2 linked regions of the Bdellovibrio bacteriovorus HD100 genome follow. The protein of the gene in region 2 binds, or shares a complex with, the protein of the main gene of each other region. Links are inferred from orthologs where the notes say so. Each region holds a gene or a part of one and is shown on either strand. Other genes may lie near its edges.

Region 1 (5,549 bases), 2.4 Mb from region 2 along the record:
TCAAACTACCCTAAGTTTTCAATAAAGCAAGTGATTCTAAAGGTTTTTGGCGCCTTTCCAAAAACTTCAGGCACTCCAAAAATGGCCGGTTATTGCGTCGTGTAAAGTCGAGTTTTGCAGCTAATCAGTAGCCCATAACAAGGACGCATCATAGGCTTAAAAAGTCGAAGGAAGGACCCCCATGTTTAGAGCGTTGTTCGCCTTAAGTTTGCTTAGTTTATCAGCATGTTCACACTCCATCAGCATGCGCGCCTCCCATTTCAACATGCCGGTGGTATCCAACGAACAGTGGCAAGGACATGCCGCCGTGGTCATGGCCTCGGAAACCCGAGTGACCCTGGTCAACGACATCAACTCAAACCCACCCCTGCGCGACAAGGTTCTGATCAACAGCGACATTGACGCCAGCGACTTCGTGACCGGCGCAAACAACGTCGGATTCGACGCAAGCGTGAGTGTTTTCAAAGGGATAGAAGTCTATCTGGAAAACTTCCTGTGGGGCGCAAGATTCCAGTTCCTGAACCACGGAACTCAAAACCGAGTGTGGGTCGGCTCCCTGATGGGCGCCTACGGAACAAAAAGTGAAACCACAACCGACGCATTTTACCTGGGCAACAACACCACCGACGCCAAAGCCGAGTCAGACATCACCACCTCCCAAGCCGGAGTCAGCCTAGGGTACAAATACGAGTACCTGGTCCCCTACTTTTCCTACATCTACGAATTCCACAAAGTCAAAACAAGCATCACCAGCACCAACGGAACCTTCGGCCCCTATGACGACGAAGGAAATCACAGTTACTATTCCGTGGGCCTAAGCACCCATCAAAAAGGCCTCCGAGCCGCCATCGAATACAGCCACATAGACATCAAATGGGACAGATCCGACCGCGAAAGCCAAGAAGCCTTCGGCGTAAAACTAGGTTTCGCCTGGTAAAAACAACCACCCAAAAACAAAAAAGGCCCCAACAGGGGCCTTAATAATTTCAAAAACCAAAAATCTAAGTCCAAAGCACCAAACGAAGGGGCTTTTTCGCATTTTGGCCACCGCAAGCCCCGTTAGGATTGGGCTGGGGGCTTAAGGGTGCAAAACCTGAGTTCCACAGCGCCCGAAAATCCAATCCAGCACTTAGAAAACTAAAAATAAAATACTACCGCAAAACAAAAAGCCCCCACCGCGCGAGGACTGTCCGAAAGGTTTTGCACCCCTAAGCCCCCAGCCCAATCCCAACGAAGGGTAAAGCGAGGGCCAAAATGCAAAAAGCCCCGTGTTTCCACGAGGCTTTCGGCATTAGTATAAACTAAGTGGCAGAAATTACTTAACAGTAACTTTCGCGCCCGCAGCTTCAAGAGCTTTCTTGATTTTTTCTGCGTCTTCTTTAGTAGCGCCTTCTTTAACAGCTTTGTTACCAGCTTCAACAAGGGCTTTAGCTTCAGCAAGACCCAAACCAGTCAAGCCACGAACTTCTTTAATAACGTTGATTTTGTTGGCGCCAGCGTCAACAAGGATAACGTCAAAAGCAGTTTTTTCTTCAACAGCAGCAGCAGGACCTGCAGCAGCAGCAGCAACTGGAGCAGCAGCGGAAACGCCCCATTTTTCTTCCAAAGTTTTTACTAGTTCTGCGATCTCAAGAACAGTTTTCGCAGACAACGCTTCAACGATTTGATCGTTAGTCAGAGACATTTTATCCTCCAGGGATATAAAAAATTATTTAAAAATTCAAATATTCAGCACCATCAGTCCCGAACCTTCGGGATTCAAGCAATTACGCTTGTGGAGCTTCTTCAGTACCAGCGGCTGCGCCGCCGCCCATTTTCTCAGCGTAAGCGTTAAGACATCTAGCAAGTGCAGAACCTGCACCCAACAATGTACCCAACAACATAGCGCGAAGCTGGTCTTTGCCCGGAAGTGTCGCCAAGAATTTAATCTTAGCATCATCCAAAGCAGCGCCGTCCATAACACCGGACTTGATTTGCAGAACTTCTACGTCCTTAGCGAAATCAGCCAATGCTTTTGCAGTCGCGTTCACTTCACCGTAAGAGAATACGATGGCGTTAGTACCTTTCATTGAATTAGCAAATGCTGTTTCAATAGCTGGGTGATCTTTGAACGCTCTTTTTGCAAGAGTATTACGAACAACTTTCATCTCAGAATCAGCAGCATTCAATTTTTTACGCAAGTTAGTTACTTGCTCAACCTTGATGCCTTTGAAGTCGACGATGAAAGCTCCCTTAGCCTTTCCGAATTTCTCCGTGATTAGCTTAATCTCCTGCTCTTTATCTGCGCGAGTGATCATATGTGAGCCTCCTTTCATTAGACTTTTTGCCCTTCTTGCGAAGGGGCCTGTGCGAATCAGGTCGGTTTGGAGGTCGCATGAACCTTTTTGCCTTATCTCGGTAGGCCCCTCACAAACGAGGGATTACATCCACTGAAAGAAACCTACTGTCTCTGATCGCAATAATTTTATGAACTAATACAAAATAACCAGATAAAAAACAAGGCCCTGAGCACGCTCAGAGCCTTAAAATTTACTAGTTAGCGCCAGTTGCAGCAGCTGCCGCATTTGGCTCGATCTTAACGCCTGGGCCCATAGTGGACGCTACAGCGATAGAACGAAGGTAGATACCTTTGGAAGATGCTGGTTTAGCCTTAACGATAGCTCCCAACAAAGTCATGAAGTTATCTTTAAGTTTAGCATCGCCCATGGATTTCTTACCGATACCAGCGTGTACGATACCTGCTTTATCAACGCGGAAGTCCAACTTACCTTTTTTCTCGGCAGTTACAGCTTCACCAACGTTCATAGTTACAGTACCGATTTTTGGATTCGGCATCAAACCACGAGGCCCCAGGATCTTAGCAACTTTAGAAACAGTCGCCATCATGTCCGGAGTCGCGATACATTTATCGAAATCCAACCAGCCGCCCTGGATTTTAGCTACCAGGTCGTCTGCGCCTACGAAGTCAGCGCCAGCTGCTTTCGCTTCAGCCTCTTTCGGGCCTTTTGCGAAAACAACAACTTTAACTTCTTTGCCCAAACCGTGAGGAAGAGCGATAGCTCCACGCACTTGTTGGTCAGATTGCTTAGGGTCAATACCCAAACGCAATGCTACGTCGATAGATTCATCAAATTTAGCTGGAGCTGTTTCAACAACCAGTTTGAATGCTTCTTCAACAGTGTACTTTTTTGCAGAATCAACTTTTTTAGCGACTGCTGCGAATTTTTTGCCTGCCATCTTATACCACCCTTACGCGATGTCGATGCCCATGCTTTTAGCCGTACCAGCAACTTGTGACATTGCGGATTCAACTTTCAAGCAGTTCAAGTCAGGCAATTTCGTTGTAGCGATTTGCTTGATTTGATCGTTATTGATTTTGCCAACTTTGTCCTTCTGAGGCTGCTTGGAACCGGATTCCAGTTTCAACGCCTTTTTGATCAAAGAAGACACCGGTGGTGTTTTTGTGATGAAAGTAAACGATCTGTCTTGGTAAACAGTGATGATGATAGGGATGATGCTATCACCCAACGCTTGTGTACGAGCGTTGAACTGCTTACAGAATTCCATGATGTTTACCCCATGCTGTCCGAGCGCCGGTCCAACGGGTGGAGCTGGATTAGCTTTCCCTGCCGGTATCTGCAGCTTGATCATTCCTGTAACTTTTTTTGCCATGACCCACTCCTGCAAGAGGTTGTGTTAATTAATATCCATCGGCCGCCCTATGCGGCTTCTGGTTATGGTTTTTCTACTTGAATGTAATCCAACTCAACTGGAGTCGGACGACCGAAGATGCTCACAAGAACTTTAAGCTTCGCTTTGTCCTCGTTGATCTCTTCAACTGTTCCCTGGAAGTTGGAGAATGGACCGTCAATAACAGTCACGTTCTCACCCACAGCGAACTTCACTTTCGGTCTTGGTTTTTCAGCAACGCCAGCCATCTGCTGGGTCACACGAAGAACTTCAGCCTCAGGAACTTCCGGAGGACGGGTTTTAGTGCCGCCCACGAAGCCCGTGACTTTAGACGAATTACGTACCAAATGCCAAGTCTCATCATTCAAAAACATCTGAACGAAGATATAACCCGGGAAAAATTTACGTGATTTGGTCTGTTTTTGACCTTTTACCAGCTCCACTACGCTTTCCGCAGGGATCAGGATTTCACCAAAGAACTCTTCCATTTTGGAAGATTTGATCTTTTCTTCGATGGCTTTTTTAGCTGTGTTTTCACAGCTTGTCTGAACGTTAACGATGTACCACTTTTTTTCCATGGTTCCGTCCTTACTTCATAAGAAAGTTGATTAAGAAGCCAGAGATCAGATCGAAGGAACTGATGATAACACTGGAGATAAGAACCATAACCACGCAAGCGATAGTCATGGCCGTTGTGTCCTTGCGAGAAGGCCAAACAACTTTACGGATTTCAGAAACTACTTCTTCGCCCCAAGTCTGAACGCGTGGGTTGAACTGAAGAGCGGCAAACAACGCGAAACCTGCCAAAACAGGGATCCCGTGGCGAACCATATCGGAGTCAGCAGCACGAGCCACAACACCGAATGCGCCGGCGAATGCCTTGATTAGAAGAGAGACGGTCAAACCGACCAAGATACCTGCAAGTGCAAAGCTGATAGTCAAAATCTTAGAGTTGGCCTTTTCCATTATTCCTCATCCTAAAGTTATGGAGTCAAAATTGGCAGGGGCGGAGGGATTCGAACCCACGACCTAACGATTTGGAGTCGTTCGCTCTACCGCTGGAGCTACACCCCTACTGATCTTATTGATGACAACCGACCGCACAGGATCGTTTCTCATCAATAATCTCCCTTGCGATACTATTTATGGGAGATTTTAGGACCAGTAAAAGCCATTTTTGACTTACTTTTTGGTACTGCCAAGAAACACCGAGGGGGACCCTTTTGTCAAGGAGTCCCCCGGGTGATTATTACTTAGCTTACGCTGCGTTATTACTCAAGGATCTCAGTAACAACACCAGCTCCAACTGTACGACCGCCTTCACGGATCGCGAAGCGAAGCTCTTTTTCCATAGCGATAGGAGCGATAAGTTCAACAGAAACTTCGATCTTATCACCAGGCATAACCATTTCAGTTCCAGCTTTCAAAGTACAAACGCCAGTAACGTCTGTAGTACGGAAGTAGAACTGAGGACGGTAACCGTTGAAGAATGGAGTGTGACGTCCGCCTTCTTCTTTAGTCAGGATGTACGCTTCAGCTTTGAATTTTTTGTGTGGTTTAACTGTACCTGGTTTAACAAGTACTTGGCCACGTTCAACGTCTTCTTTTTTAGTACCACGAAGAAGAACACCGCAGTTGTCCCCTGCTTGACCTTCGTCAAGAAGTTTACGGAACATCTCGATACCAGTTACAGTAGTTTTTTGAGTTGGACGGATACCAACGATTTCGATCTCGTCACCAACTTTAACAATACCACGCTCTACACGGCCAGTAACAACTGTACCACGACCAGAGATAGAGAATACGTCCTCTACTGGCATCAAGAAAGTTTTGTCTACTGCACGAACTGGAGCTGGGAT
Region 2 (8,113 bases):
TTCCCACAGGCCCGGGGTAAAACGATAACGCAAATCCGCATCCATCACCGCCAGCTTCACATCTTCTGAATTCCCGCCTGCGGTGGAGGCTGGAAGATTCGTCAGGGACGTGAAGTACTTGGCACTCACACCCCAGCGCTGTTTCGACAACCAATAGTTCTGCCAGCCAAACAGATCGTTAAACCACCAGGAAACGTGGCCTTCCCCCAGAATCACATAGTCAGATTCACTGGTCACAACTCCGGTCAGGCGCAAACTGGCCTCACCAGCACCGGCACGATAGATTTCCAGATAAGATTTGTGCGTGGACTTTTCACCCGGCACATCCAGTGTCACCGTGTTCATCGCAAACTTCTGAGGAGTTTCAAAGTTCCAGACCGTCACGTTGTCTTCCATATCACGTACCGGCATCTGATCCTTGGAAAGATAAGTGCCCTTCAGTGCACGCGTGGAAATAAATCGGCGGTCCTTCTGACGAGGTGGTTCGGTGATCTCCAGATTATAGACAAACACCCCACCGGATTTTCCCGGCAATGTCAGGCGGGCGTTTTTCTGAGGCACATCCGCTTTCCACATGTCGGCGCGGGCCCCGATCGTGCTTTCAAAGCCCAGTATTTTAGTCACAGCACCATAGTCTTCGCCGGCAATACTTTCGGATTCCAGCTTCAATGGCTTCGGCAGATCCCCGGTCAGGGTCACATCACCGGATTTCTTTTCAGATTCGATCATGTCACGAATCACAGGCGCCACTGGCTCAGAAACGAATTCATAGGTCGCATCAGAATCCAGCGTCGCCAGGAACTGAACCGGAGTTCCCACCGCCACTTCCTCGGCCCCCTGCAGTTTCTTTTCTTCATTCTGGAAAATCACACGAGGGCTGGCTTCTGATTTGGTCACACCGATTTGGACGCTGCCTTCTTTGATCTCAACCCCGTACCACTGGGAACAGATGCTCGAATAACCCCTGCCGGCTTCCGCACGAAGACAGAAACGGAATCGTTCGCCGTCCTTCCACTGCGGGCCTTTGCTTTCCTGGATCCCGGAGTAAGACCAGCTGCCAGTTCCCTTCACGGGCTGCTTCCACAACTCTTTCCCCTGCTGATTGATCACAGACACGTCTCCGCCAGGAACCAGTTCATGATTCCAGGTCAGATTCAGTGTGTTGTTTTCTACTTTGGCAGACAGCGACTGGTTGTCGAAAACCAGACCGCCCATTTCAAGCTGCTTGCCCTTGGATTTTTTCAAATCGTATTCGACCACGGGATTCTTGATTTTAAGCTCTTGATCCATCACAGAAAAAAACAGAGGTCTTGAAAACTCTGTTTCTTTTTTCTCGGCTTTTTCAGGAGTCTCCGCAGAAGCCGCGACTGGAGCCGCCGCCGGAGGGGTGGGCTGTGCTGCCTCTTGTGCAATAGCAGTTTGGAAAAATAAGATGACGACCAAAGATGAAATCAAGCTGTTCACAGATGTTCCTTATGCAAAATTTCGTTAACACTAAGAATAATCTAATAAACATGAATAAGTCCTTTAAATCAGAGCACTTAAGACTTAGTGCTAGGGCTAGGTTTGCGTCCAATGTGGAACGTTGCGTGCGCGTATAGGTAAATAGTGCGATGCATTTGCATTGCATGGTCCAGCACACTGAAATAGCCTCCCCCCGTTCACCTTATAGGAGGTTTTAATGAAAAAGCTTGTTATGGCTGCGATGATTCTTATGGGTTCTTCCGCAATGGCAGACACAAGAATCATGACTTGTGTTGTTCCTTCCGAAACTAACGCTGTTACTTTGGCAGTTGATTTGGCTGATGATCAGTCCGCTGACTTCGTGATGGTTAACCTGAATGAGCGCTCTAAATCTGCTGTGTTCTTCTCTCAGATGGACAAAGGCACTATCGCTCAACAACTTCAGAACGGTTTCCTGAACCTGTTGGCTTTGACTGAAAAGTCCTCTCAAGTTGACGGTGTTATCACTAACACTGGCTTCCTGGGCCTGAGCCTTGAATCTGATGGCACTTTCGGCGGCTTCCTGGCTGCTAACGGTAACATCTACCCATTGTCTTGCACGAAGTAATCTGTTGTTAACAGAGCTTTCAAGATGAAACGAAAAACGCCTCGAAAGAGGCGTTTTTTTTATCGTCCGATGACAGCACCCGAATTGGGCTTCAGGCACTTGACCTGACAGCTGTCGTATACAGTCACTTTCGTTCCCGGCACACAGGTCAGATACAAAGGACGAATCAAAGACAGCGCCTCTTCATAGCTGATCTTTTTCCTGCATTTTTTTTCTATGACTTCCTGAATGGACTCGACCTTGCCGGCATAAGCCGACGTCGGCCCCAGAACCATGAATGTCATCACGACTATCGAAAAGAAAAACCCAACCCCACTCATCAGAAATCCGTTCTTAGGCTGAGGTAATAGGTTTTCAGAATACGATCCGTGCTCTGCACCGGACCGAATCCCAATGGCAAAGAGCTGTAGTTTTGCTGGCGATAGCCTGCTCTGATCGTAACCAGACTTAACCACTTTTTAGTGAGGTACAAATGCCCGCTGTGACCCGGAGTTGAATAAAAACGCGTCAGGTTCTCGGGTGCTGCCGAAAAATAAAAGGGCGCATCAGACGAGGACAGCCATTCCGCACCCGCCGCCCAGCTGCTCCAGCGATAGCGAGTGGACAACAAAGTCAGACTGCCATAGTTACTGCCATGCTCCTGATCCGTTCCAAATCCCAATCCCGGCGCCAACAAACCGTCACTGATCGCATTCGTATAAGAATGACTTATTGAAACATCCCATCCGGTCTGGGCAATCCCAATCACATCCAGCAAACCGGTGACACCATCCACCTGAACATTCAAATCCGAAGTGCCGGCACCTGATGAAAATGGCAGACGTCCACTTTTATAGTACTGAAGAATAAACCCGGCCTGCTCCGCCCCCTGGGGGTTCTGAATCGAATAGTCCAGCTGCACAGAACCCATATTGATCAAGGTGTCCGTTTCATTTCCGACAGGAGTGCTTCCGTTGGTGTCATCCTGTGGCGGTTTGAGGTACTTAAGATTCCCCCCCCAGAAGACGTCCACAAACGGCGTATACAACAACCGCACCGCCAACTCATGATCCTGCGGCAGCAGCCTGTCCGCCCGGTAGGTCAGCGCCGCCCCACCCAAAGGAGCATCAAAAGTCAAAAGTGGATACGTGCCCTGCCTTGGCAGCAGATCCCACATGTGCTCAGGACTGCCGTTCACAGTCGGCAAGCGTCCCACCGACAATGTCCATACCGATTCGGGACAGGACAAATCGACGTAAGCTTTTTCCAGAAAAATCCAGGAACCGGAATTGGAGTAAATACCTTCAATGTCCTGAATATAAGAGGGTGATCCACCTTGGGTGCGCCAGTTATTCACGAACTTGGTTGTGGTCAGGCGAGTATACACACGAACCTGGGGACTGATCTCGGCATCTGCATTCAATGAAAACCGCAGGCGCAGATACTGCAAATCAGAATGGTCCAAGCTGTCGGGATAACTTTCAGAGACCGAAATATGATCGTAGGTGTTGATCAAAAATCCAGAAAAACTCAAATAGCGCAGATGTTGATTGGCTTCCAATTCAGCCAAGCGCTCTTCAACACTTTTGGGAGTAACAACGTAGGCGGGCCCTTGTTCAGCCTGCGCCAAAACCCCCATGAAAAACAACACGCCAAAGACAGCACTTTTCATGCAGCCCCTCCCCCGCCTAGAGGACTAGCATCCACATGACAGCGTTGCAATGGGAGTAAAATTACAATTAGAAAGGGAATATAAACAAAAATTGATGTTTAGAACGAATGCTGGATGAACCCGGTATCAGATTTTGGATAAAAAAAAGGGAGCTCGAAAGCTCCCTTTTTTCTTCCATTCGCAATTCTCGAAAGAATGCGTCCGAGCAAATTAACGCTTGGAGTATTGGAATCTACGGCGCGCACCCGCTTTACCGTATTTTTTACGCTCAACCATACGAGGATCACGTGTAACGAAGCCAGCTTTCTTCAAGATCCCTTTGAATTCAGGATTGAAAGCGATCAATGCACGAGTGATACCCAAACGGATCGCACCAGCTTGTCCAGACTCACCACCACCTGCAACAGTGATTTTAGCGTCGAACTTACCGATTTGGTTCAAAAGATCAAGAGGCTGTACGATCACCATGCGGGATTGCATACGAGTCAAATAATCTTCAGATTTTTTACCGTTGATTGTGATAGTGCCTTTACCAGGCTTCAAGAAAACACGCGCTGCGCTTGTTTTTCTTCTTCCAGTTGCATAATAGAATTTATCAGCTGCTGCCATTTTCTATCTCCGATTATTTCTTAGATGGAAGGGTGAAAAGAGCCGGTTTTTGAGCAGCATGAGGATGCTCAGCACCAGTGTAAGCCTTCATTTTCATGATAACGTGACGGGATAGCTTGTTTGTTGGAAGCATACCGCGAACAGCTTCGTGAATGATGAAAGTAGAATCTTTCTCTTTCGCTTGAGCTGCTGTCATCTCTTTCAAAGAACCGAAGAAGCGAGTGTGAGAGTAGTACTTCTTGTCCTGCCACTTAGTTCCAGAAAGTTCCATCTTGTCCGTATTGATAACAACAACGAAGTCGCCAGTATCAACGTTAGGAGTGTAGATAGCTTTGTTTTTACCACGAAGGATAGTCGCTACATGAGTTGCTACACGACCAACTTTTTGGCCAGCAGCATCGACGATCCACCATTTTCTTTCAACTTCTTCTGCTTTTGCATTGAAAGTCTTCATTTAGAGTCTCCAGTTTCATTTTGAACAGCCGGTTTTACCGTCCGTCTGCTCGGCAAAAATATGTTTGAGTTTAACAACGGGCTCTTACACTATTTTGCGGGAAGGGATGTTTTAAAGTTCTAGGCACCTATTGTCAAGGTCCTGAGGATAATAAACCTTCATCAAATACAGGCCCTGTGCGGGGGCCGGCGGTCCGGCTTTCATGCGGTCCTGAGCCGCAATGATCTCCTGCATTTTAGATGGATCCAGGCCCTTGCGCTCCAAAAACAATGAGGTCCCCACAATATTTCGAACCATCTGCTTTAAAAAGCCGCTGCCGGTGATCGTGAACTGCATCACACCCGGTTTGCGCCACTCCCAGTCTGCTTTATAGATCTCACGAACCGTATCAGGAACCGGGGTTCCGACCGATTGAAAGCTCTTAAAGTCTTGATTTCCCAAGAGATATTTTGAACTTTCCTGCAAATGTTCGATATCGATGGGCAGACGCACCCAGTCCGCATAGCGGTTTAAATGGGCGCTGGGACGGGGCTTGTTCACTATAAGATACCGATAGGTCTTATGAGTCGCCGACAAGGTCGCATGGAAATCATCCGGAGCAATCCAGGCTTTTTTGGCCACAATACTTGGGGGCAGGTGGGAATTCAAAGCCCAGCACAGGTCCCATTTCTTGTTCGGATCAATCTTGCGATGCGTAGAAAAGTGGCAGACCTGGTTCAGGGCATGAACCCCGGCGTCTGTGCGCCCGGAAGCAAACAGGGTGATTTTTTCATTGAAGACCTTGGACAGGGCCTCTTCGATCACCTGAGCGACCGAAATCTGGTCCTCGGGTTTTTGTTTCTGCCAGCCGCAGAATCCTGTTCCGTCATAAGCAACGGTAAAGCGCACTTTAGTAGTCATGCGCGGCAACCTACCAGTTTCCCCGAAGGGCCGCAAGATGGAGGGAACTTTTAACAGCCTAGAACAAAGCTCCCTGGCAGGTGACGACCTTGCCGCCGAAGTGCGCATAGTTTCTCAAGGCCGAGATGATATTGTCTTTGAATCCTCGCAGAGCCGGAATCGACGCCCTTAAACCCTCCAGACGGAAAAGATAGTATCGGGTCGCATGATCCTGATACACGAGGAAAATACCAATCCCCGGAGGCATCGACATCCCCGTGGAAGCCGCCCAGCCAAACTGATTCGGCCCCTGGCGGAAGACACCTGTCGCGCCACCGTACATGGTGGTGTTTTTCTGACTGGCGAAAGTGCCATCACGTTTTTCAAACACAAGCCCATACGTGCCGGCCGCAGAAACCTCTGCCACACCGGTCAGGGTTTTCTTCAGGCGTTCGACATCCATGAAAATCTCAAAGACCATTTTTGATTTGCCGTCGGATCCCACCTGGCGTGAAACCCCCGCCCCCAGTCCCAGCATGTAAAAGAAACCACCGGATTCAGGGATGAAACGACCAATGCTTCTGCCACGAAGAGCTTCCATCACCTTCTGCGGCAGCGCCAGGCCCGCCCCAATGGAAACCATCATCGTCCCGCCCTTCACATTGCTGCGGGAAACGACATGGGAACTTTCATAAAAGCGGTTGTTCAGTTCGTTCAAAGCCTTGTTGATCTTGCCTGGTTTCACGCGGAAGAAAGAAAGCACACGGGCGAACTTTCCAAGGAAGGCTGATTTTTTGGCCAGGAACTTGGCGATCTCGGCATCAGAAAGCTCCAGCACTTTTTCCAGTTCGGCCTCCGTGCGCGGACCTTCAAACTCAAAAAGCTTGTCGTTGGGAATATCAGCCGTCATCGCAGCACGGGCTCTTTCAACAAAGGCCTTGCGATTAAAGTCTTTCTCGCCTTCCACCACTTCAGACAAATCCAGTTTTATCACCGCTTCGTCAGGCATGTCGGTGCGCGGGGCTTTTGCGGCTTCGGCTTGGCTGGGGGCGGATTCAAAAAGCAGGAGATTGGCATCGTCTTCGGCATAGGCCTGGGCCCCGGTCAAAGAAACGGCTGCGAGCAAAAGCAGGCTTTTGAAAAGGATACGAATGGCCATGGGAACTCCTGTTTCCCAAAAAGGAGCAACGAGCATACCAGCCGGCAAACAAGAGAAAGGCCCTAAAAAAGCTATTATCTCTGCTAAATTGCTTATAAGGCACAAAAGGACGCGGAACCCCAGTCAGCCCTGTGACAGGAAACCCAAAAAGAGGCACCTTCAGCGCTTATCGGAAGTTGTCCAAAGGGATGTCTTTTCCCAGCCAGCGCTGCATGATGCGGGCGTAGTCATTCGAGGCTTTCAGCTTTCTCAAACCCCGATCCAGCTTTTCTTTGAGCTCGCGGCTTTGCGGATGCGAGCGGGAAAGGTGAACATAGATGGGCTCATTGGTCAGCTCCAGAACCGTGGCCACTTTGCCGCGGAACTGGGGGTTTCTTTCCAGATAATAGTACAGAACCATTTCGTCGATGGCAGCGTAGTTTATCCGCCCGGTCACCACCAGCTTTAACGAGGTCATGTCATTGGCCGTGAATTGTTTCAGAATCTTTTTGTTATCGTCAAAGTCCTTCCCAAAGGGAAAGCCACTGGGATGAGCCACAGTTTCGCCTTCCAACTCGCGGAGTGACCTTATGGGTTTGGTCTTTTTTACATGGCGGTTGGTAACGATCAGCCCCCGGCTGCGGAAAAGGTGCTCTTCAGGGAAGACGTACTTTTCAATCAGCTCCTGATTTTTTGCAGAGTTAAAACAGCCCGGCTCTTTCCCGATGGCCGTCAAAGCCAGGCAGCGCAGATAAGGCACCTGCAAAAGCTCCACCTCCGAGGACTCAATCTCAAGAGCCGCTCGCACCAGATCCACGGAGACTCCCTGCAGGCGTCCGTTTTCCACATAGGAAAAAGGCGGCCAGTTGTCCTCGGCAAGAACACGATAGCTTTTGGCCTGCGCACACACGCAAACCAGCAGGATTGGCAGAATCCAATACAGACGGGTCAAAACAGCTCCTAGATTTATAGAGAGTAAATACAAAAGAGTTTTGAAATCCCCTAATTACTTGTTGGAAATCAAAGAAAGACTGAGGCTTGAATGTTCCGCCAGCTTCCCGGACGAAATGCCCAAACTTGGTAATTACCATTTTTTCACAAGATTCACGGGGAATTGACCGCCACCGGCGAAAGGCGTATTTCCTGTCCCACTTTTTTAAATCTAAAAAATAAGGAGTTCATCCATGAAAACAGTTTTCGCAGTATTGATGCTTGTATCCGGTTCCGCTTTCGCTTCTGAAGTTAACTATTCCCGTCCACAAGACGAACTTTACATCGACTTCATCAGCTGGTGCGATTCCAACAACGTCA

What was found.
Region 1: rplM (region 2) and rplL share a complex: the UniProt entries of both Escherichia coli proteins name them as parts of the 50S ribosomal subunit. The link is inferred for Bdellovibrio bacteriovorus HD100 from one-to-one orthologs.

The regions. Positions count from the first base shown.
Region 1 is NC_005363.1:2,885,499-2,891,047, forward strand. What follows is about bases 1-2,855. They hold rplL (50S ribosomal protein L7/L12), read right to left. Parts: upstream 1,685-2,855; coding sequence 1,316-1,684; downstream 1-1,315. Other genes in these bases: BD_RS13660 (hypothetical protein), read left to right, coding at 245-937; rplJ (50S ribosomal protein L10), read right to left, coding at 1,767-2,297; rplA (50S ribosomal protein L1), read right to left, coding at 2,533-2,855. Outside these bases: more of rplA, read right to left, coding at 2,856-3,237; rplK (50S ribosomal protein L11), read right to left, coding at 3,250-3,672; transcription termination/antitermination protein NusG, read right to left, coding at 3,735-4,268; preprotein translocase subunit SecE, read right to left, coding at 4,279-4,656; tuf (elongation factor Tu), read right to left, coding at 4,962-5,549. UniProt on the Escherichia coli protein: The binding site for several of the GTPase factors involved in protein synthesis (IF-2, EF-Tu, EF-G and RF3). Is thus essential for accurate translation.
Region 2 is NC_005363.1:456,916-465,028, reverse strand. The notes cover bases 3,066-5,794. They hold rplM (50S ribosomal protein L13), read right to left. Parts: upstream 4,786-5,794; coding sequence 4,345-4,785; downstream 3,066-4,344. Other genes in these bases: BD_RS02250 (hypothetical protein), read right to left, coding at 5,744-5,794; truA (tRNA pseudouridine(38-40) synthase TruA), read right to left, coding at 4,897-5,685; rpsI (30S ribosomal protein S9), read right to left, coding at 3,933-4,331; BD_RS02270 (DUF3373 family protein), read right to left, coding at 3,066-3,722. Also shown: BD_RS02285 (hypothetical protein), read right to left, coding at 1-1,464; BD_RS02280 (hypothetical protein), read left to right, coding at 1,682-2,071; BD_RS02275 (hypothetical protein), read right to left, coding at 2,131-2,355; more of BD_RS02270, read right to left, coding at 2,391-3,065; more of BD_RS02250, read right to left, coding at 5,795-6,823; BD_RS02245 (substrate-binding periplasmic protein), read right to left, coding at 6,990-7,754; BD_RS02240 (hypothetical protein), read left to right, coding at 7,987-8,113. UniProt on the Escherichia coli protein: This protein is one of the early assembly proteins of the 50S ribosomal subunit, although it is not seen to bind rRNA by itself. It is important during the early stages of 50S assembly.